DNA from 3 places in the Waltera sp. genome. Region 3 is predicted to be linked to each of the others. Evidence: predicted binding sites of a transcription regulator. Region 3 holds the regulator's gene; each other region holds the start of a gene.
The links. The regulator HrcA, encoded in region 3, represses chaperone genes, less so after heat shock. The targets are predictions, from matches to a motif close to TGTTAGCACTCNNNNNNNNNGAGTGCTAACA.
Positions count from the first base shown of each region.

Region 1: the regulator HrcA is predicted to act here: its motif matches at 4,527-4,557, upstream of groES (co-chaperone GroES).
Region 2: the regulator HrcA is predicted to act here: its motif matches at 6,491-6,521, upstream of htpG (molecular chaperone HtpG).

Region 1 is NZ_JBKVQF010000020.1:56,342-64,225, reverse strand. Features, by position in the region: gene ACLTOH_RS11495 (glycoside hydrolase family 43 protein) at 293-1,837, opposite strand; gene ACLTOH_RS11490 (hypothetical protein) at 2,004-2,177, opposite strand; gene groL (chaperonin GroEL) at 2,510-4,135, opposite strand; gene groES (co-chaperone GroES) at 4,192-4,476, opposite strand; gene ACLTOH_RS11475 (formate/nitrite transporter family protein) at 4,857-5,720, opposite strand; tRNA gene ACLTOH_RS11470 (tRNA-Trp) at 6,178-6,248, shown strand; gene coaW (type II pantothenate kinase) at 6,739-7,572, opposite strand; gene radA (DNA repair protein RadA) at 7,612-7,884, opposite strand, start outside.
Region 2 is NZ_JBKVQF010000001.1:78,283-86,166, forward strand. Features, by position in the region: gene ACLTOH_RS00350 (ABC transporter ATP-binding protein) at 1-525, shown strand, start outside; gene ACLTOH_RS00355 (MBL fold metallo-hydrolase RNA specificity domain-containing protein) at 550-2,151, shown strand; gene thyA (thymidylate synthase) at 2,487-3,335, shown strand; gene ACLTOH_RS00365 (dihydrofolate reductase) at 3,447-3,941, shown strand; partial or broken gene ACLTOH_RS00370 (branched-chain amino acid aminotransferase) at 4,140-5,171, shown strand; gene ACLTOH_RS00375 (peptidylprolyl isomerase) at 5,339-6,415, shown strand; gene htpG (molecular chaperone HtpG) at 6,617-7,884, shown strand, end outside.
Region 3 is NZ_JBKVQF010000005.1:82,635-90,518, forward strand. Features, by position in the region: gene dnaJ (molecular chaperone DnaJ) at 1-1,011, opposite strand, end outside; gene dnaK (molecular chaperone DnaK) at 1,152-3,032, opposite strand; gene grpE (nucleotide exchange factor GrpE) at 3,106-3,699, opposite strand; gene hrcA (heat-inducible transcriptional repressor HrcA) at 3,725-4,753, opposite strand; gene ACLTOH_RS03890 (DUF2142 domain-containing protein) at 4,976-6,370, opposite strand; gene ACLTOH_RS03895 (DUF6465 family protein) at 6,506-6,985, opposite strand; gene ACLTOH_RS03900 (undecaprenyl-diphosphate phosphatase) at 7,104-7,884, opposite strand, start outside.

The DNA of each region.
Region 1 (7,884 bases), on a different contig from region 3:
TTTCGACAAAATCTTATAAATTTTTTGAAATTATTTTCTATTATTTTCTATTCCAGACTGCTTCGGATGCACAAACCTCAGATGCACAAAAGATCCCGGGCTGCTCACCCGGGATCTTTTGAAAAGAGATGTATGAAACTATGCGTTGCATTTGTTCCTGTCGGCTCTGAAATGTAAGTGCTTACATCCAGGACCATAATTATTTTACCATTATTTCGACTATTTGGCAAACAGATTTCTCACAGTTGCGACTTTTTCGCACTTTTAGCCAAAATCGCACCTTCATTTTTGTCTAATCCTCATATTTGAAGTAATCGAAATCCGCTGCTTTGCGGCTTCCGCAGCCTCCGTTGTTGGCGTAGATGCCTACCAGCGTACCAGTGTGACGCTTGGGATCGTCGGGCACGCCCTCGTCGCAGAGGTAAATACAGTTCTCCAGAGCTCCGACCTTTTCCCATTTTTGACCATCATAGCTGTAATAGAAAGTTCTGGTCAGCTTCTCCACCACTACCTTCAGATACACCGGGGTCTCCTTCACATTATCCACTTCCGCTATCAATTCCTCACCGTGGTTGCGGTTGATGACCAGTTGGATCTTTCGGCCGCCTTCATAACACAGGGAGCATCTGGCATAAGTAGCAGTACTGTAATAGCAGGTCAGTCCCGCCTGTTCTCCGTCCTTATCCGGGTAGAACTCCAGCTTCGTCTCTGCCACGTAGGACAATTCCTGTTCTCTGCGCAACAACGTATTTTTCGCCCGGATCTCATTCAGCTGTCCATCTCTGGTCCAGATCCGGAAATATCCGGGGTGCTCGGTCAGAGACCAGGAACCGTTATCCGGGTTACGGACGAACTCCCATTCCAGATTCAGCTTTGTATCGTTAAAATCGTCGAGCAGATTTCTCTCATAAATACACTCCGGCAGATCCGGTGCGATCTGTGTCAGGCTGGGACCTTTTCCTTCGTTGACGGTAAACCAGCCGTCCTCCGTCCACTGTACGGGATCCAGAGCAGACTCTCTGCCTACGGTAGTATAGTTGCCCTCGTTAGGTCTTCCGCAGAGATAATAGCACCACCACTGACCGTTCTGATCCTGTACCAGTTTGCCGTGTCCGGCTCTCTGGATGGGGGCTGTGGGATCCTTCTGACGCATGACCGGATTGTAGGGAGAACATTCATAGGGGCCATAGAAATTCTTACTTCTTCCCACATTGATTCCATGACCGTAGCCGGTACCACCCTCTGCCACGATAGCGTAATAGTAACCGTCTTTTTTCATGATATGGGGGCCTTCGGAACAGCGCTCGCCTGTGCCTTCCCATGCAGTCTTCGCAGGACCAGCCACCGCCAGTCCGTCCGCAGTCAGAGGAACCGCCTGTGCCGCCTTGGCTATGATCATATATCTGCTGCCGTCATCATCCACAAAAAGTGAGGGGTCGATATCATCCACTTCCAGACATACCGGCTTGCTGTAGGGTCCTTCCGGCTTGTCAGATACCATCACCAGCTGTCTGCGCATCACGTTATTGTCACGCTTGCCATCCGCATTCAGACGCAAGGTTACATAGATATAGTATTTTCCGTCCACATATTCGATATCCGGTGCCCAGATTCCGTGGGAATCCCGGATGTCACTGATGTCCAGCCATTCCGGGTTCGTGATGGCATGGCCGATGATATGCCAGTGCACCATATCCCGGGAATGGGAAATGGGAATTGCCGGAAAATACTGGAAGCTGGAATTCACCATATAATAATCGTCACCGACACGGATCACCGAAGGATCCGGGAAAAAACCGCGTTGTACAGGGTTATGATAAGTTCTAGGTTCACTCATAGGGAGTCTCCTTTTTACATGTATTAGTCTTTCTATTTGCGCAAAGCTGCGTGTACCACGCTCATACTATAAGTGTATTCTTTACCAACTCTCCTGTCGTGCCAGTTTCCCTTTTATTTTATGACAAATATTGCGTTTTCTCCGGACATTTCAAAATTTGGCATAATTATTCCATAATGGAATACTGCATCCACTCGTATAACAGCTTCGTGCCCTCCATGATCTCGGGCGGAAGCAGCGCGCGGGCCACCAGCTTTAATTCATCGGATTCAATGTCTGTTCTGCGAAGATGGGCATAATCGCCGTCAATGCTTTCTACGATGTATTCAAAACGATTCATAGGGGTATACCTCTTTCTTTGATGTGTTTGAGATAAGTTTAAGAGGTTTTTGGGGGAGAGTCAAGGGGACGCCGCCTTATCTTCGAAAATCGCTCTGCTTTGCAGAGCACGTGCTTCGCACTTATGATTTTCTCGATAAACACCCATAAAAAACAAATGCCACACCCGAAGACTTCGACGCAGCAGCGGCTTATCGCATAAATTGCTTCGCAATTCATGCGATATCCGCTGGACTTCGCCATATCCGCACTAAAAAAGAAGCGCACTATTGCAAGCTAGCTTGCATAGTGTGCTCCCTTTTTAGCACGGCTGCGTCAAAGCGGTCCTGACGCTTACATCATTCCGCCCATGCCTGCGCCGCCGGCGGGCATTGCAGGGGTGTCTTCCTTGATGTTAGCTACAACGCTTTCGGTAGTAAGCAGTGTGCTTGCTACGCTGGTAGCGTTCTGCAGGGCGCTTCTGGTAACCTTTGCGGGATCCAGGATGCCTGCGCTTACCATATCTACATATTCCTCTTTCAGAGCATCGAAACCGACACCGACCTCAGACTCACGTACCTTGTTGATGATAACGCTGCCTTCCAGTCCTGCGTTTGCTGCGATGTGATACAGAGGTGCTTCCAGTGCTTTCAGGACAATGCCTGCACCGGTCTTCTCATCACCTTCCAGACTTGCTGCCAGTTTGGCAACTTCCTTGGATGCATGAATGTATGCGGAACCACCACCACAGATGATACCTTCCTCTACGGCTGCTCTGGTAGCTGCCAGAGCATCTTCCAGACGAAGCTTAGCTTCCTTCATCTCGGTCTCGGTAGCAGCACCTACACGGATCACTGCAACACCACCGGACAGCTTAGCCAGTCTCTCCTGTAATTTCTCTCTGTCGAAATCAGAAGTGGTCTCTTCGATCTGCTTCTTGATCTGTGCGATTCTGGACTGTAATGCTTCCTTATCGCCTTCACCGTCTACGATCACGGTGTTCTCTTTCTGTACCTTAACGGATTTTGCACGACCCAGCATATCCATTGTGGTATCTTTCAGTTCATAACCAAGCTCGGAACTGATCACGGTACCACCGGTCAGGATTGCGATATCCTCCAGCATAGCTTTTCTTCTGTCACCATAGCCGGGAGCCTTAACAGCTACTACGTTGAAAGTACCACGCAGCTTGTTAACGATCAGGGTGGTCAGTGCCTCGCCCTCTACATCCTCAGCGATGATCAGCAGCTTAGCGCCGGACTGAACGATCTGCTCTAACAGAGGCAGGATCTCCTGAATATTGGAAATCTTCTTGTCAGTGATCAGGATATAAGGGTTATCCAGAACAGCTTCCATCTTATCCATATCGGTTGCCATGTAAGCGGAAATATAACCTCTGTCGAACTGCATACCTTCTACCAGATCCAGTTCGGTCTGCATGGTCTTGGACTCTTCAATGGTGATAACACCGTTGTTGCTTACCTTCTCCATAGCATCTGCAACCAGCTGTCCTACAGCCTCATCCCCTGCGGAGATTGCAGCTACTCTTGCGATGTGCTCCTTGCCGTTTACTTTCTGGCTCATCTTACCGATGGCTTCTACTGCACATGCGGTTGCTTTCTTCATACCTTTTCTCAGGATGATGGGGTTAGCACCTGCTGCCAGGTTCTTCATCCCTGCATTTACCATAGCCTGTGCCAGAACGGTTGCGGTGGTAGTGCCATCACCGGCTACATCGTTGGTCTTGGTAGCTACTTCCTTTACCAGCTGTGCACCCATGTTCTCGAATGCATCTTCCAGCTCGATCTCTTTTGCAATGGTAACACCATCGTTGGTGATCAGGGGTGCGCCGAAGGACTTATCCAGTACTACGTTTCTTCCTTTGGGTCCTAAGGTTACTCTTACGGTATCTGCCAGCTGGTTTACACCAGCCTCTAATGCTGCACGGGCTTCTGCGCCGTATTTAATCTCTTTTGCCATAATAATCAGCCTCCAATTTATTTGTTCTTAGTCTTAATTTCTTTTTAGGTTTGCAATTACTGAATGATTGCAAGGATGTCGCTCTGCTTTACGATGATGTACTCTTCATCATCCAGCTTTACTTCGGTTCCTGAGTATTTGGAATAGATGACCTGATCGCCAACCTTAACTTCCATCTTTACTTCCTTACCGTCTACGACACCGCCGGGGCCGACAGCAACAACTTCTGCCTGCTGGGGCTTTTCCTTATTCTGACCGGGGAGCACGATACCGGACTTGGTAGTCTCCTCTGCAACTAACTGTTTTAATACTACTCTGTCACCTAAAGGTTTCAAACTCATGACAACTGCCTCCTTATAACTATTTAAATATCATATTACTCTTTTTCATTTGTTAGCACTCATTTTTATCGAGTGCTAATTTCTATAGTTTATATTAGTTTTATATGCCGAGTTTTTCAAACGCATTCACCGTTATTTAAATAACTATTTCTTTTATTTTCTCGTTTTATCTCCGTTTTTCTAATGTTTTTATATTACATGTGTAAAAATGCGATTTAATATTTCGTTTATAATTCTGAAAATCCATATCCGGTTCATCCCTTGCAAACTCCTGTGCAGACATAAAGCTATACCGGTTACATCGTATAAGCAAAAAGCAGCCGGGGATCTTATCATTATCCCAAGCTGCTTCTGTTCCGCTCTGTATTTACTTTCCCGTCCTATGCGTTCTTGGATTCCTCATGCCATTTCTGCCACCTCTTCTTATAAATAAAGTAGCAGGGGATTCCTACGAATACCATTCCGCCTAAGATATTGCCAATGGTAACGGGAATAAAGTTGTTCAGGCTGTGCAGTACTGTCAGTCCCTGGATCTGCTCTGCGGTCAGGCCGTATGCTTCCTGTGCCTTTGCAACATACGCGGGATTCTGTGCAGCCATCATGCCTACGGGAATGTAGAACATATTTGCAACACAGTGCTCGAAACCGCCGACTACGAAGGCCATGATCGGGAAGAAGATCGCCCAGACCTTACCGACGATATCCGTAGCTGCCGCTGCCATCAGGATCGCAATACATACCAGAATGTTACACAGGATACCGGAGGTAATTCCTTTCAGCGGAGAAATGCCTACCTTGCCGACTGCCACTTTGATGGCATAAGCCCCCAGCAATCCGCCGGTGTAGTCCAGATTTCCGGAAAAGTAGATCAGGGTATCAATGATCAGCGCGCCGATCAGGTTGCTGAAATATACCACGATCAGATTGCGGATACATTCGAACCAGGTCACCTTTTTGCCTACCACGTCCATGACGATCAGGCAGTTGCCGGTGAAAAGTTCTCCACCTACAAATACAATGATCATCAGTCCCACAGGGAAGATGATACCGGCTACGAATCGGGCCAGACCTACGTTGTCAATAGCATGCGCCGCAGTACTGCTGGTAGCTCCGCCCAGTGCAATGAAAGCACCTGCCATAATGCCTAACAGGATCATCTTGCCCAGAGGAAGATGTGCCTTGCCCTCTCCGGCCTTCATGTTATTATCAATGACTTCTGCCGGGGTATTAAAATGCTGTTCCATATTTTCCCTCATTTCCGTACAGCCCTTATCTGCCGTACTTTCTCATACTCATTTACTACCTATATTACACGAAATCTGCGTCGGGAAGCAAGCTTTTCCCCCTATGTATCTGATTATATACATTTCCTCTCACCGTTTTTGTCATAACACAGTCTTTTTTTGTAAAATTTATGCAAAAAAATAGTAGACAAAAGCCGAAATGTGTAATATACTTAAGATGTTCGGCGAGAGCCGAACCGCTTATATAAGTAGATTTCCGGAAGAATTCCCCTTTTACACAATTAAAGTGGCTGCAGGTTTCCCGCCTGCGGCTGCTTTAATTGTGTTATAAGGTATTTTTTGTGGTTTTCCCCGGAATTGCAAAAGTTTTTGCAAAAATTTAAAATTTTCACTTGCTAAATGATAAACATCTATGCTATAATAGCTTTCGTCAGTGATTCAGCTGATACAATTTCATAGGGGAATAGTACAGCGGTAGTGCGGCGGTCTCCAAAACCGTTAACGGGGGTTCGATCCCCTCTTCCCCTGCTTTAAAAAGTCGATGTTATCGGCTTTTTTTATTTTCTGTTTTGGTAACACTTTTTACCTCACCATGGCGCGATCTGAAGAATCACGCCATGATTGGGTGTTATTTTAATGTGAATTAACAAGAATGTTTTTCATCATGATATTGAACATACGTTCGATTTATGTTATACTGTATTTGTGTAATCGAACAGAAAGCGGATGCGATTTTCCGATTGTTAGATGCCCTCTAGTCTTACAAAGGAGGGTGATGCCCATGAATACGATGGAAGTACTTACTCTGTTGTTAGTTGTCTTTGCAGCTTTATCATACATTGACAGACATGGTGACGATAATAACAAAAAGAAATAGCATCCCCTCGCCAAAGTAGATGCTATTTCTTTTCTAGTATTTTACTGAGGGCAAATCGGAATTTTCACTTCCGACCACCTTTCTAAGTAGATTATACACCAAGAGGGATTGAGAAATCAATCCCTCTTACTTTTTTATTTCTCAAATCTCCTCTTTCTCCGCATCCGGCGCAATCACCGCCCCAATAGCGGTAGCATAATCGGAGTACTCCGGAATAGTGACCTTCACATCCCACAGGCTCTTGAAGTCTTCGATGATCTGGCGGCACTCGAAGAATTTGGTCAGGCCACCGATGAGGATATAATCCTTGATGCCGGTGTTCCGGGAGGCCAGGATTCCGGCCTGGCAGATGTTCTCGATGACCATATGGACGATACCAGCCGCGATGTCCTCGGGCTTGGACTGGGCATCCGCTTTGCCGAAGTTGGACGCAGTCACGTCCAGGTTCAGGCCGGGGAGCTTTTCCTTGGCCAGATCGCCGATCCTCAGGTCGATCTTTGCCACATCACCTTTCCGGGACAGAGGGACGATCTCATGGATATCCCCGGTATTCAGTATGATCGAGGACAGTCCGCAGATGGTTCCGCCACCGAGGCCGACACCACCTAAATGCTTCATCTCATTCTCCGTCACCTTGACGAAAAAGCTTCCGGTTCCCATACTGATAACGATAACTTCCTTTTTATCCGTCAGATAATAGCCTCCGGTTCCTGTGGCAACGAATTCATCTACCTTATAGGTCGGACGATCGTATACCGCTTTCTCCACATATTTGCTTCCCACGCCGGTGATATAGACACCTTCCACATCTAAAAGCTGCAGATTATTCTCATACAGATATCTTCCGAAAGCACCGTAGAGGGATGCCACCTGGCTGTCTGCCTTGACTGCCATGGGCGGAAGCATATGTTCTCCTTCAAAAGCTACGATCTTGGTGGTACTGCTGCCGATATCAATTCCTATTCTTACGGCCATATCTTTGTCCTCCTCATAATGAAATGCTAAAAAGCTTCTTTAGAACAATCGGTCCATGGCATCCTGCACGGAGCTGACGCCGATGACACGGATTTTGCTTCCTTTTTTGCACTCTTCCAGTGACACGTAGGGCACCACGCATTCCTCGAAGCCCAGTTTCTCCGCCTCCGCCACACGCTGTTTTGCCATGCTGACCGCGCGGACTTCGCCACTTAATCCCACTTCTCCGAAAGCTACCATTTTCGGATTCAATGCCTTATTCCGGAAGCTGGACAGAATCGCCAGCACGATTCCCAGATCAATGGCCGGCTC
Region 2 (7,884 bases), on a different contig from region 3:
CATTTTACGTTAAAGAGTCTGCGGGGCAATATCGGTATCGTACAGCAGGATGTGTATCTTTTCTCCGGTACGATCTATGAAAATATCGCTTATGGACGTCCCGGGGCTTCGAAAGAAGATGTGATCAATGCGGCAAAGCGTGCCGGGGCTCATGAATTCATCATGGGACTGAAGGACGGTTATGATACTTATGTGGGAGAACGGGGTGTAAAGCTGTCCGGCGGACAGAAACAGCGGATCAGTATTGCCAGAGTATTTCTGAAAAATCCACCCATCATCATTCTGGATGAGGCCACTTCCGCACTGGACAATGAGAGTGAGTTTGCCGTGGCAAAATCTCTGGGAGAATTGTCGGAGGGGCGTACTACTCTGACTATCGCCCACAGACTTTCCAGTATCCGCAATTCCGACAGGATCCTGGTGCTGACGGATGACGGCATTGTGGAGGAAGGCAATCACGACCAGCTCATGGAACAAAAAGGGATCTATTATCAGTTCTACGAAACAGCCAATGCTTTAAAATAAACTAACAAAACGGGAGGTAAATCTATGAAACTTGTGTTTGTGGGGGCAGACCATGAAGTAACAGGAAGCTGCCATTATCTTGAGGTAGCCGGAAAGCATATTCTGGTGGATTATGGTATGGAGCAGGGCATCAATGTATTTGAGAATGTTCCGCTGCCGGTGGCGGAATCCATGATCGATTATGTCTTTCTGACGCATGCCCATGTGGATCATTCGGGACTTCTGCCACTTCTATATGCCAGAGGATTCAGAGGCCAGATCTATGCCACGGATGCCACGGCGGATCTGTGCAGCATCATGCTACGTGACTGTGCGCATATCCAGAGTGCTGAGGCAGAGTGGAAGAACCGCAAGGCAAAACGTTCTGCCAACAATGCAGTGGTGGAACCGTTGTATACCATGGAGGATGCGGACGGCGTGATCCGCAGACTGGTTCCCTGTCATTACAATACGATCGTAGAAGTGTGCGAGGGCGTGAAGATCCGTTTCACGGATATCGGACATCTGCTGGGGTCTGCCAGCATCGAAGTCTGGCTGACAGAGGACGGCAATACGAAGAAGATCGTATTTTCCGGCGATATCGGCAACAAGCATCAGCCGCTGTTGAAGGATCCCACACCCACAAAAGAAGCGGATTATGTGGTCATGGAGTCTACCTACGGTGACAGGATGCATCCCAAGGACAAACTAGACTATGTGGCGGAATTGACAAAGGTACTGCAGGAGACACTGGATCGTGGCGGTAATGTGGTGATTCCTTCCTTTGCGGTGGGCCGTACTCAGGAGATCCTGTATTTCCTGCGGAAAATCAAGGTGGGACGTCTGGTCAAAGGACATGAGGATTTCCCGGTGTATGTGGACAGTCCCATGGCGGTGGAGGCCACCGGTATATTTCAGGAGAATCGTTATGAGTGCTTTGATGACGAGGCTATGGAATATGTGAAAGAGGGCATCAACCCCATTGCATTTTCGGGATTGAAGCTGTCCATCACCAGTGAGGAATCCAAGGCCATCAATTTTGACGAGACCCCCAAGGTCATCATTTCCGCTTCCGGTATGTGTGATGCGGGACGTATCCGCCATCATCTGAAGCATAACCTGTGGAGAGAAGAATGTACGATTCTCTTCGTGGGTTACCAGTCCGTGGGAACCCTGGGCAGAGCGCTGGTAGAGGGTGCCGATGAGGTAAAGCTTTTCGGTGAGACCATTCAGGTGCGGGCACAGATCCGGAAACTGGCGGGATTAAGCGGCCATGCGGACAAAGAAGGACTGATCGAGTGGATCCAGGCCTTTGAAGAGAAGCCGAAAAAGGTGTTTGTGGTACACGGTGAAGACAGTGCCTGCACTGCATTCACCGAATGCCTGAAGATCGAGTATGGGCAGAGGGCTTACGCACCTTATAGTGGCACGGAGTTCGACCTGATCAGCAATAAATTTACCTATGAGGCTGCACCGGTTGCCGTGAAGAAAAAGACGAAGCCTGTCACCGGAGTCTTCGAGAGGCTGTTGGCTTCTGCAAGACGTCTGCTGGCGCTGGTTACCAAGAGCGAGGGTGTCATGACCAATAAGGACATGGCCAAGTTCGCCGACCAGATCAATTCCCTGTGTGACAAATGGGAAATATAAGTGCATCCATAGGAAGTATTTCTGACTGCTTGCAGGCAGGAAATACTTCCTATGAGAGGCATAAACAACCCTGAGTATGCAGGAAGAGAGTCCGGAATACGAAGGGGTGTACGATTTCGAGAGTGCGAAGCACGGAGAAATCGGTTATATAACATAATAAGATTCTCCATCAGCTTCTGCGTGACTGCTTGCAGTCAAGGCTTTTGGCTGATGAGAGAATCAAACTGATATGAGTAAGCAAGGCGGTAGCCTGGAATACGAATATCAGAGCGATTTCGAGAGTGCGAAGCACGGAGAAATCGGTTATATATTAGAAGATAGAATAAGGAGACACCATGAGTTTAGCGGATCATATTTTTATCGATATGTGTAATGACATTCTGACCAACGGTACCAGCACGGAGGGCGAGAAAGTGCGTCCCCATTGGCCGGACGGCACCCCTGCCTACACTATTAAGAAATTCGGAGTAGTGAACCGGTACGACCTGTCGAAGGAGTTCCCGATCCTGACCTTGCGCCGGACAGCAATAAAATCAGCCACGGATGAGATGCTGTGGATCTGGCAGCGCAAGTCCAACAACATTCATGACTTAAAAAGCCATGTCTGGGATGAATGGGCGGATGCGGATGGTTCCATCGGTAAGGCCTACGGTTACCAGATGGGTGTGAAACATCAGTATAAAGAGGGCATGATGGATCAGGTGGATCGTGTGATCTACGATCTGAAGAACAATCCCTTCAGCCGCCGCATCATGACCAATATTTACGTGCATCAGGACTTGCATGAGATGAATCTGTATCCCTGTGCCTACAGCATGACCTTTAATGTGACTCAGAAAAAGGGAGAGGACAGGCTGACCCTGAATGCCATTCTGAATCAGCGTTCCCAGGACGTGCTGGCAGCCAACAACTGGAATGTGGTACAGTATGCGGTGTTGGTGCATATGCTGGCACAGGTCTGCGATATGAACGTGGGTGAGCTGGTGCATGTCATTGCGGATGCCCATATCTATGACCGACATGTGGATGCCATTAAGGAACTGATAAGCAGAGAGCCTTTCCCGGCACCGAAGTTCTGGCTGAACCCGGAGATTAAGGATTTTTACCAGTTTACACCGGATGACGTGAAGCTGGAGGGTTACCAGACAGGGGAGCAGATCAGGGATATTCCGATTGCAATCTGACATGAGTAAGTAGGGCGGTAGCCCGGAATACGAATATCAGTACGGTTTCGTGAGTGCGAAGCACGGAGAAACCGGTTATTATCATAGAAACAAACAGAAACGAGGTACACCATGAATTTAATTGTAGCAGTAGACAACAACTGGGCCATCGGCAGCAAGAACGAACTGCTGATCCGCATCCCCAACGATCACAAGCATTTCCGCGAAGAGACGACAGGTAAGGTAGTGGTTCTGGGACGCAAGACTTTGGAGACTTTCCCACAGGGCATGCCTTTAAAGAACCGCATCAACATTATTTTGTCCAAAGATCCGAATTATCAGGTCAAGGATGCGATCGTGGTACACTCTATTGAAGAATTGCTGGAAGAACTGAAGAAATATGACGAAGAGAATATCTATATCATCGGCGGAGAGAGTATTTACCGCCAGATGCTGCCTTACTGTGACGTGGCCCATGTGACGAAGATCGATCATGCCTACGAGGCGGATGCCTATTTCCCGGATCTGGACAGTGATCCCGAGTGGGAGATCACCGCGGACAGCGATGAGCAGGTCTATTTTGACATTACTTACCAGTTCTTGAAATATGAGCGGAAAAAGTCTTAAATGCAATGACAGATATGTAGTGATTTTAATCTGAAAAAACTGTGAAAAGAAGAAAAACGACACATTTTCACTGAAAAAGTCACTGGAAAGCATAAATGTGTATATTGACTTTTATTACAAATGGTATAATAATGAAAATCAATAAATTCTGTTAAGAGAAATCAACAGGCAGAGTGGTAAACCGAGGAAAGAAGGAATACAAAAATGGAAAAGAAGAACATTGACTGGGGTAACATCGGTTTCGGTTATATCCCTACGGATTACAGATATGTGTCCAATTACAAGGACGGCAAATGGGATGACGGTCAGCTGACCCAGGATCCCAACATCGTATTAAATGAGTGTGCAGGTGTATTGCAGTATGCACAGACCGTATTCGAGGGCCTGAAGGCCTACACCACAGAAGACGGACATATCGTAACCTTCCGTCCTGACTTAAACGGTGAACGTCTGGAGTCTTCCGCAGCAAGACTGGAGATGCCCATTTTCCCCAAGGAGCGTTTCGTGGAAGCTGTTACCGAGACGGTTAAGGCCAACGATGCTTTCGTACCTCCTTACGGCAGCGGTGCAACTCTGTACATCCGTCCTTATATGTTCGGCAGCAACCCTGTCATCGGTGTAAAGCCTGCGGATGAGTATCAGTTCCGTATTCTGTGCACCCCTGTAGGACCTTATTTCAAGGGCGGCGTTAAGCCTCTGACCATCCGTGTCACCGACTTTGACCGTGCGGCACCTCACGGAACCGGTCACATCAAGGCTGGCCTGAACTATGCTATGAGCTTACATGCAATCGTATCCGCTCACAAGGAAGGCTACGATGAGAATATGTATCTGGATGCTGCTACCCGTACCAAGGTAGAGGAGACCGGCGGTGCGAACTTCCTGTTCGTTACCAAGGACAACAAGGTCGTAACTCCCAAGTCCGACAGTATCCTTCCGTCCATCACCCGTCGTTCTCTGGTATATGTTGCCAAGGAATACCTGGGACTGGAAGTAGAAGAGAGAGAAGTATACCTGGATGAAGTAAAAGACTTCGCAGAGGCTGGTCTGTGCGGTACCGCAGCAGTGATCTCCCCTGTAGGCAAGATCGTTGACCACGGCAAAGAAATCTGCCTGCCCAGCGGCATGACCGAGATGGGACCTGTCACCAAGAAACTGTATGAGACTCTGACCGGTATCCAGATGGGCAGGATCGAAGCTCCTAAGGGCTGGATCCATGTAATCGAGTAATCTGGTATCAAAATTGAATAATATTAAAAATGCGTGTGGAGAATATCCGCACGCATTTTTTGTCTGTAGAATTCTTAGATTTTTCTGAACTTCCAAGAAATCGTGGCACAGAAGAAAAAAATAGGGTATAATCAGAATTTAGAGACTTTGAGAAAGTAGGAAATGTTATGTTTTTTAAAAATAGATGTCATATCACCGCGGTATTGGTGGCGGGAGTGCTGGGAATAAGTATGGTGACGGGACTGACCGCCTGCGGCAGCAGTGACGGCACAAAAGTGGTATTTACCACAGGATTTGGGAAAAATGAGGTATTTCGGATCGGGGACGAGTCCTGCTCTAAGGCGGAGATCATGATCTACCTGACCACGACCCAGAATCAATATGAGAATGTCTACGGGACGGAGATCTGGAATACTTCCCTGAACGGAGTGACTCTGGAGGATAATGTCAAGGAGACAGTGCTGGCAAGAATTGCTCAGATCAAGACCATGTACCTGCTGGCAAAAGAGAAAGAGGTCACGTTGGATGAAGCCGAGGAGGCAAAGGTCGTCCAGGCGGCACAGGAGTATTATTCTTCCTTAAATGATACGGAGATCGAGGCTATGGGTGCCACGGAGGAGATTGTGGAGAATCTGTATCGGGAATATGCCATGGCAGACAAGGTCTATCAGTTGATTATACAGGACATCAATCCGGAGATCAGTGATGACGAGGCCCGCAAAATTACGGTGCAGCAGATCTTTTTTGCAACAGCATCCACGGATATGGACGGAAACCTGAAGCCTTATTCGGAAAGCTCCATTCAGAGTGCCTATGAGAAAGCCTGCGAGGTAAGAGACCTGGCGGTGGACGGAGAACACGATTTCACGGAACTGGCATCCAAATACAGCGACGATTCCGAGATCACCTATTCCTTTGGCAAAGGAGAAGCGGAGAGCGCTTATGAGGAAGCGGCTTTCAATTTGGCAACAGACGAGGTGAGCCAGGTTGTGAAATGTGAACGAGGCTATTACATTATCAAATGCATCAATACGCTGGATCGGGAAGAGACGGACGCTAATAAATTAAAGATTGTAGAAGAGCGGAAACGGGAAGTCTTCGGGCAGGAGTATGACAGCTTTGTGAATACACTGGTGCGTCAGCTCAATGACAAGCTGTGGGACGAGATCACGCTGATCATGGACGAACAGGTGACTACGGACAACTTTTTTGATGTGTATGCAAAGTACTTTCCGGAGGAGTAATTTCTGGTTTTTTACACGCTTTATTAAAATTTTAGAATTACGGAAATATTGATAAATACTGGATTTTTGACTGATTGTTAGCACTCATTTATAATGAGTGCTAAATTTGTCTTGACTTTTCAATTTTACAGTCCTACACTTAGAATCAGTTAGGAAACAGTCAGCCATGGCTGTGCAATTTTAGAAAAGGATGTGGTAATAATGGCAGCAAAAAACGGTAGTTTGTCAATTAACAGTGAAAACATATTTCCGATCATTAAAAAGTGGTTGTATTCCGATCACGATATTTTTTACAGAGAGTTGATCTCTAACGGCTGCGATGCCGTGACCAAGCTGAAAAAGTTGGACATGATGGGAGAATATGCCCTGCCTGAAGGCTATAAGGGACGTGTGGATGTCATCGTGGATCCTGAAAAGAAGACACTGACCTTCAAGGATAACGGTCTGGGCATGACTGACGACGAAGTGGAAGAGTACATCAACCAGATTGCATTTTCCGGCGCAACGGATTTCATTGAGAAATATAAGGACAAGAGCAATTCCGACCAGATCATCGGTCATTTTGGACTGGGCTTCTATTCTGCATTCATGGTAGCGGATGAAGTACACATTGATACCTTGTCCTACAAGGACGGCGCCAAGGCAGTGCACTGGGAGTGCGACGGCGGCACCGAGTTCTCCATGGAAGACGGAGACAAGACGGATGTCGGTACGACCATTACCCTGTTTTTAAATGAAGATTGTCTGGAGTTCTGTAATGAGTACAAGGCTCGTGAGGTCGTGAAGAAGTATTGTTCCTTCATGCCTACCGAGATCTATCTGTCCAAGGCGAACACCAAGGAGACCCAGATCATCAAGGAAGAGGAAAAGCTTCCCGATGATGAAGTCCTGGAAGAGATCGAGCCGGAGAAGAAGGAAGCGGCAGAAGGTGAAAATGCTGAAGCTGCTGAGGGAACAGAAGAGCCTAAGAAGCTGAAGATCAGAAAGCGTCCTGAATTGATCAACGAGACACAGCCTCTGTGGACCAAGCATCCCAATGAGTGCACGAAGGAAGAGTATCTGGACTTCTACCGCAAGGTATTTCAGGATTACAAGGAGCCTCTGTTCTGGATCCACCTGAATATGGATTATCCTTTTAATCTGAAAGGTATCCTGTACTTCCCGAAGATCAACATGGAGTATGAGTCCATCGAAGGTACCATCAAGCTGTACAACAATCAGGTATTTATCGCAGATAACATCAAGGAAGTCATTCCTGAGTTCCTGCTGCTGTTAAAGGGTGTCATCGACTGCCCGGATCTGCCTCTGAACGTATCCAGAAGTGCATTGCAGAATGATGGATTTGTCAAGAAGATCGCCGAGTACATTACCAAGAAGGTAGCGGACAAGCTGGCCGGTATGTGCAAGACGGATAAGGAAGAGTATGACAAATACTGGGATGACATCAGTCCCTTCATCAAGTTTGGCTG
Region 3 (7,884 bases):
CAGTGTTACATAATGGTCACCGCGGACATCCTTATTTCTCCAGGAAGGAACACCCTTGCCGCGCAGACGGATCTTGGTGTCGGTCTGGGTTCCGGCCTTTACATCATATACCACCTTGCCGTCTACCGTATCGATCAGCACTTCGCCGCCCAATGCCGCTACTGCAAAAGAAATAGGTACGGTAGAGAAAATATCGAAATCCTGTCTCTGGAAGATAGGATGACGACCTACGATCACTTCTACCAGCACATCGCCTCTGGGGCCACCGTTGACACCTGGCTCACCCAGTCCCGGCATCCGGGTAGACTGTCCGTTGTCGATACCTGCGGGAATATCCACCGCATAACGTTTCTTCATAGGAATATATCCGGTACCACGGCAATCCGGGCATTTGTCCTTGATCACCTTACCGGTACCCTGACAGTCGGGACAGGTCTGTACATTACGCACAGTACCGAAGAAAGACTGCTGGGTAAATACCACCTGACCCTTACCACCACACTTGGTACAGGTCTCAGGGCTGGTTCCGGGCTTCGCACCGGAGCCGTTACAGGTCTTACAGGTTTCCTTTACCGTAAGATCGATCTCTTTCTTGCAGCCGAAAACTGCCTCTTCAAAAGTGATATGAACACTGGTACGGATGTTGGCACCTTTCATGGGGCCGTTATTTCTGGCACCTCTGCTTCTGCCGCCGCCAAAGATATCTCCGAAAATATCTCCGAAAATGTCTCCAAAATCAGCTCCATTGAAATCGAAACCACCGGCACCTCCTGCGCCACCGTCAAATGCCGCATGGCCATACTGATCATACTGACGTCTCTTCTCGGGATCACTCAGCACGGCATAAGCCTCGGAAGCTTCTTTAAATTTCTGTTCTGCCTCCTTGTCTCCGGGGTTCATGTCGGGATGGTATTTTTTCGCCAGTACCCGGTATGCTTTTTTAATTGCAGCATCATCTGCATTCTTATCTACACCGAGGACCTCGTAATAGTCTCTCTTCTGCTCTGCCATTTTTGCACCTCTGTCATTTAAATCTAAAAACGGTTATGCACAGGGCACGCTTTCGCATACCCTGTGCCCCCTGTTATTCGCAATCACTGTTACACAGCATTTACTGTTATACCACGATTTGCGTTATTTGTGAAGTTTAATTATACTTCTCTGAAATCTCCGTCGATCACATCATCGTCTGCGTTAGATCCAGCATTGCTACCGGCCTGTGCATTCATGTCAGGGCCTGCTGCACCCTGTGCACCCTGCTGTGCCTGAGCAGCCTGCTCATACATCTTGGTGAATACAGACTGAGCACTCTGGGTCAGTTTCTCTTTTGCAGCCTTCAGCTCATCTACATCGCTGTCGCTCATCTCCTGGTCTTTGGTTCTCTCCAGAATAGCCTTAACAGCTTCCAGATCAGCCTGTACCTGGGTCTTGTCACTCTCGGGAACCTTGTCACCTACTTCGTTCAGAGCCTTCTCGGTCTGGAATACGAAAGAGTCTGCTTCGTTTCTTGCCTCGATAGCTTCCTTACGCTTCTTGTCCTGTGCCTCGAACTCAGCTGCTTCCTTGACAGCCTTCTCTATATCGGAATCGGACATGTTGGAACCGGCGGTGATGGTGATGTGCTGTTCCTTTCCGGTACCCAGATCCTTAGCGGATACATTTACGATACCGTTGGCATCGATATCGAAAGTAACCTCGATCTGAGGAATTCCTCTGGGAGCGGGTGCAATGCCGTCCAGACGGAACTGTCCGAGGGACTTGTTATCCTTGGCAAACTGACGCTCACCCTGTACTACGTTGATATCTACAGCGGTCTGGTTATCAGCTGCGGTAGAGAAGATCTGGCTCTTTTTGGTAGGAATGGTAGTATTTCTCTCGATCAGTCTAGTAGCGACACCACCCATGGTCTCGATGGACAGGGACAGGGGCGTTACATCCAGTAACAGGATATCGCCAGCACCAGCATCACCTGCAAGCTTACCACCCTGGATAGAAGCACCGATTGCTACGCACTCATCAGGGTTCAGAGATTTGCTGGGCTCTTTACCGGTCAGGGCTCTTACCTTATCCTGTACCGCAGGAATACGTGTAGAACCACCTACTAACAGTACCTGACCCAGATCAGAATAGTTCAGGCCAGCATCCTTCATAGCGTTCTGTACGGGGATAGCAGTCTTATCAACCAGGTCTCTGGTCAGTTCATCGAACTTTGCACGAGTCAGGTTCATATCAAAGTGCTTGGGTCCCTCTGCAGTTGCGGTAATGAAAGGAAGGTTGATGTTGGTGGTCATTGCGCTGGACAGCTCTTTCTTAGCCTTCTCAGCTGCTTCCTTCAGTCTCTGCATAGCCATCTTATCACCGGACAGATCTACGCCTTCTGCCTTCTTGAATTCATCCAGCATCCACTGAATGATCTTGTTATCGAAATCATCACCGCCAAGGTGTGTATCACCGTTGGTAGCCAGTACTTCGATGACACCGTCACCGATCTCGATGATAGATACATCAAAGGTACCGCCACCAAGGTCGTATACCATGATCTTCTGTTCTTTTTCATTGTCCAGACCATAAGCAAGTGCTGCTGCGGTAGGCTCGTTGATGATACGCTTTACATCCAGGCCTGCGATCTTACCTGCATCCTTGGTAGCCTGACGCTGGGCATCATTGAAGTATGCGGGAACTGTGATAACTGCCTCGGTAACCTTCTCACCCAGATAGCTCTCGGCATCTGCTTTCAGCTTCTGCAGAATCATTGCGGAGATCTGCTGCGGAGAGTATTTTTTGCCGTCAATGGTACGGCCGCGATCGGTACCCATATCTCTCTTAATGGAAGAAATGGTCTTCTCTGCGTTGGTAACTGCCTGACGCTTTGCAGGCTCACCGACCAGTCTCTCACCGGTCTTGGTAAATGCTACAACAGAGGGTGTGGTTCTTGCACCTTCTGTATTAGCGATAACGGTGGGTTTACCACCTTCCATAACAGCTACACAGCTGTTGGTTGTACCTAAGTCAATACCAATAATCTTACTCATAATATTTTCCTCCTGTTTTTATTCTCTGTTTTCATTTTATAGTTTCTATTCTCAAAAATATGTGATAATCAAATTATTGAACAACACCTACCATGCTGTGTCTTACGACCATGTCATGATATGTGTAACCCTTCTGAAGTTCCTGGGCTATCACACCGGATTCATACTCATCGCTCTCCACCTGCATCACCGCGTTGTGAAGATTCGGGTCGAATTCCTGTCCGACTGCCTCGATGGGTTTTACACCGATGTTCTCAAGTTCTGTCATCAGCTGTTTGTAGATACGGTTCATACCGTCTACGAAAGGATCCTCTTTGGATTCCTCGGGAACCGTTGCCAGGCCTCTTTCAAAATTATCTACTACCGGAAGGATCTTCTCGATCACACTCTTGGCACCGGTATCGAACATTGCCTGTTTCTCTTTATCGGTTCTCTTGCGGAAGTTCTCGAACTCTGCCATCTGACGCTTTACTCTGTCTTCCAGCTGATCGATCTTCTCCTTGTAGGAATCTTCCTTTTTGTTCAGCTTTGCCTGCTTCTTTGCTGCCTTTTTGTCTTCCTTGCTCACGGGTTCCTCATCTTCTGTCTCTTCTTCCTTCAGTTCTTCGGCATCTGAAAGATCCTGTTCCATTTCTTCCTCTAATATTTCTTTTTCCTGATCTGCCATTCTTACTTTCCTTTCTGGAATCTGTCTATTCTTTGCGGTAAAGGTCATCCAACTGGTTCTGCACCGTCCGCAGCGTTCCTATGACCTTGTCATAATCCATTCTCTTGGGACCTATGATTCCTATGGTTCCCTTCATGCCTTCGCCTAATTCATAAGTAGCTGTGACAACACTGCAGTCCTTCATGCCCTGCACCGGTGTCTCGTCTCCGATGTACACCTGGATACCTGTGCTGCCTTCATCTGCCAGGGACTCCTGGATCAGACCGCCCAGCTGCTGTTTTTCTTCGAAGGCATTGATCAGTTCACTTGCCTTGGACTGATCTGCCAGTTCCGGATACCGGAAAATATTGTTGGCCCCGCTGGTGTAGATCTCCAGGTCCTCGTCTGCCTTGATGGCATCCGCCACAGCATCGATCACCTCACTGACGATCTCACTGTGGATTCCGGCCTGCTGCTTCATTGCTGCGATCATTCCCAGATTGATCTCCTCCATGGACAATCCATTGAGGTGGGTATTCAACAGAATGTTCAGCTTCAGCAGTGTCTCATCATCCAGTTCCTGATTCACCGCCAGGATATTGTTCTTGATCACATTACCTTCGGCAACGATGACCGCCAGAATCTGTCCGGCATCTACCCGGGACAGCTGGATGAACTTTACCTTGTTGCGATGTACCTGCGGAGCACTGATCATGGTGGCGTATTGTGTGTTCTGAGCCAGGGTCTTCACCACCTGTTTTAACAGGTTCTCCAGCTTATCCTGCCTCTCTAAGAGCATATCCTTCATCTCATTGACTTCCTGCTCTCTGGTCGCCATCATGGTATCCACATAGAAGCGATATCCCTTATCGGAAGGAATTCTTCCTGCGGAAGTGTGCGGCTGTATGATATAACCCATCTCTTCCAGATCTGACATCTCATTCCGAATGGTTGCCGAACTTAGATTCAGATCTGTGTATTTTGAAATGGTCCTGCTGCCTACCGGCTCTCCCGTTTCCAAGTAGTTCCGGATAATGGCTTGCAATATAATTCTTTTTCTGTCATCCAATTGCATTCCATCACTCCCTTTGGGATTATTAGCACTCATCTAAAAGGAGTGCTAACATCTTCTTACCCTAAAATATCACTACAGGATATTATTGTCAACTGATTTTCCCGAAAATAATTCTAAACAAAATATTAAAAAAAACTATTCAGAGCCTCATTCGCCAAATACAGATTCTTGTGCAAGCACAAATCTGTACTTGGCTCATCGTATACACAAAAAGGACCGGCACTATTTCAGTACCAGTCCTGTCTCCAGATATACGGGAAGTGCCCGTACATATACCATATCTATTGTGCCTCCGACAAGGATCAGAAAACATATCGCAACCCCTGTATTCACCAGCCACCGGGGAAAGGTTCTGCCTTTGATCTTCAGTTCCGAAAGTTTTTGAATTCCTTTTATCATATAATACATCAGGGGGAGCAGCGCTGGGAGCAGGTACCGTCCCTGATTCTGATAATCCGTGGTGTATGCATAATAAATCGTCAGAAATGCCGGCATAAAAATGCAATAAAGCATATTAATATGGAAGAACCATTCTCTTCCGGATATTTTGCGACGCTTCTTATAGCAGATCATATACAGAAGGCTTCCCGCGGTGCCAAGCACAAAAAATGCTTTATACGCCCGATACAGCCAGATGCTTCCGTAGATGGACATGGAGCCGAAAGCTGCCACGAAGCTGTGGAACAGACCGGACAGTGTGTAGCGTTCCCGGAACATTTCCAGCACCGTATAACCCATGGACTGATAAGTCTGCATGGTCAGCGGATTGACACTCTCCACCGCATATTGGATCGCCATCTTTTCCCGGGTGGCCAGTCCCAGCAGATCTCCGTCCAGAACGATATAACTGCGGATGAACCACCAGCCGATCCCCGCCAGAACTACTCCGGCGATCAGACAGCCGTATTTCAGCATATTCTTCCAGTCATAGAAATAGCCGCCGTTTTCCTTCTTCTGCAAAAAGGACAACAGAAAGAGTAAAATGCAGCTTACGATATATCCGTAGGCATTATAATAAGAAAGAGCACACAGAATAATACCACCGCTCATCCACAGACTGTTGCGGAGACTTATACCATCCTGATATACGCATACCAGAGCATATACCATCATGGCCGTGGATAACATACAGCAGGAATCCGTATTCACATAAGTGTGCAGGAACAATCCCTCCGGCAGGTACGTTACTGCAAAGCAGAACAGCCAACGGAACCGGTCATCCCGGAACACTCTTTTTCCAATCAAATATACCACTACTGCCATCAGCAGGCCAAAGGTTACGTTCACCAGTCTTGCGGTATAGAGCAATACCACTTCCGATTCCGTAAACAGGCTCACAAAGCGCATGAGATATCCCTGCACGATATAGGGAAATACGTTATACAGAGCATAGGAAAATCCGTAGGCCGGAATCCGCACCTCTTCCTCCCATCCCGTAGGGATCTTCCCATACTTGCAGATAAACTGCGGGATCAGATATCTCGCATGTTCATCCGGCGGATTACCATACAGCGGCGGTGTGTTGGCCAGCGGCTGCAACAGTGCAAGTGTAAGTGCCAGTGCCAGAAATCCCAACAGATATAATGTAAAAATAATCTTTTCTGATTTTTTCTGCATTCTGTCATCCTTTAACATTTTTATAGATACGAAGACCCCAAAGTGGTAAATTCAACTTTGGGGCCTGCTCACAAGTATTCTTACGAATGCAAGCATTCAACGTATATATACTTATTTTTTATTACTCTGAATAGTTTATATGTAGAAGCTTCCGGTGATCTCTTTGTTCATTACATAGTAAACCATGTTCTCTTCGGGCTTTACATACAGCTCTACGCTGGTCAGGTCAGCTGCCTTCTGCTTGAGATCGTATTTCCATACGTCCTTGGCGATCTTCAGCAGTTCTTCCTGAGAGTAGGACTTTCCACCGAACTGAACGCTGATCTCACTCTTTAACTCTGTCTTCTTGGCTACGGGCTTCTTAGCCTCTGCCTTTGCAGGTGCTGCCTTCTTGGTCTCTTTCTTAACTGTTTCCTTCTTGGCTGCAGGCTTCTTAACCTCTGCCTTTACAGGTGCTTTTTCTTCTGCCTTTGCTACAGGGGCCTTCTCAGCTTCCTTCACAGCGGTCTTGGTTTCTGTCTTAACTGGAGTTGTCGGTGCTGCTTTCTTAACTTCTGCCTTAGGTGCTTCCACTTTAGCTGCTACAGGTGCTACAGTTTTCTTAACTACTGCCATGTTACCGTCTCCCTTCTGTACGAATCATGTACAAAAAACATTTTCATTCTCCTCACAAGTACCGTATTTCGGCGCTCGATAAGGGTAGTGTATTCCTTTTCCCTATAATTGTCAACTGTTATGCGAATACCAGAAAGTACAGCAATACGATAATACCCAGCACAATACGATACCATCCAAAGACTTTAAAGTCATGCTTTTTGATATATCCCATCAGGAAACGAAGTACGAACAGGGATACAATGAAGGATATCACTGTACCGACCAGCAGGCAGGCAAGCTCCATTCCCGTGAATGCAAATCCGAACTTCAATACCTTCAGAAGACTCGCTCCAAACATAACGGGAATCGCCAGAAAGAAGGTAAATTCCGCTGCCACCGTTCTCGATATACCAATCATAATAGCACCCAGGATCGTAGCTCCGGAGCGGGATGTTCCGGGCAGTGCCGCAGCCACCAGTTGGCAGAAACCGATGATCAATGCATCTCTGTAGGTCAACTGTGACAGTGTTGTGGTGGTAGGTACACGATTCTTGTTCCAGTTCTCGATCACGATAAACAATACACCGACCAGTACCAGCATAACTGCTACCACGATGACCTGGACCGTTACTCCACTGGTTCCGATCTCTTTTTTGAAGGCTTCGCTCACCGCATCATCAAACAGCAGGCCGTAAACGACCGCAGGGATACATGCTACAACGATCTTCACCCACATCCAGAAAGCATCCATGCTCAGTGCCACATTTCCTACCGTAAAATCTTTTTTAGATCTTACAATACCACCTTTTTTTGTCTGCTGATTTTTCTTCATATAAAAAGGCCAGATCTTGTTCCAGAACAGAACGACTACCGCCAGGATAGCTCCCAACTGAATGACAACATCAAACATATCGAAG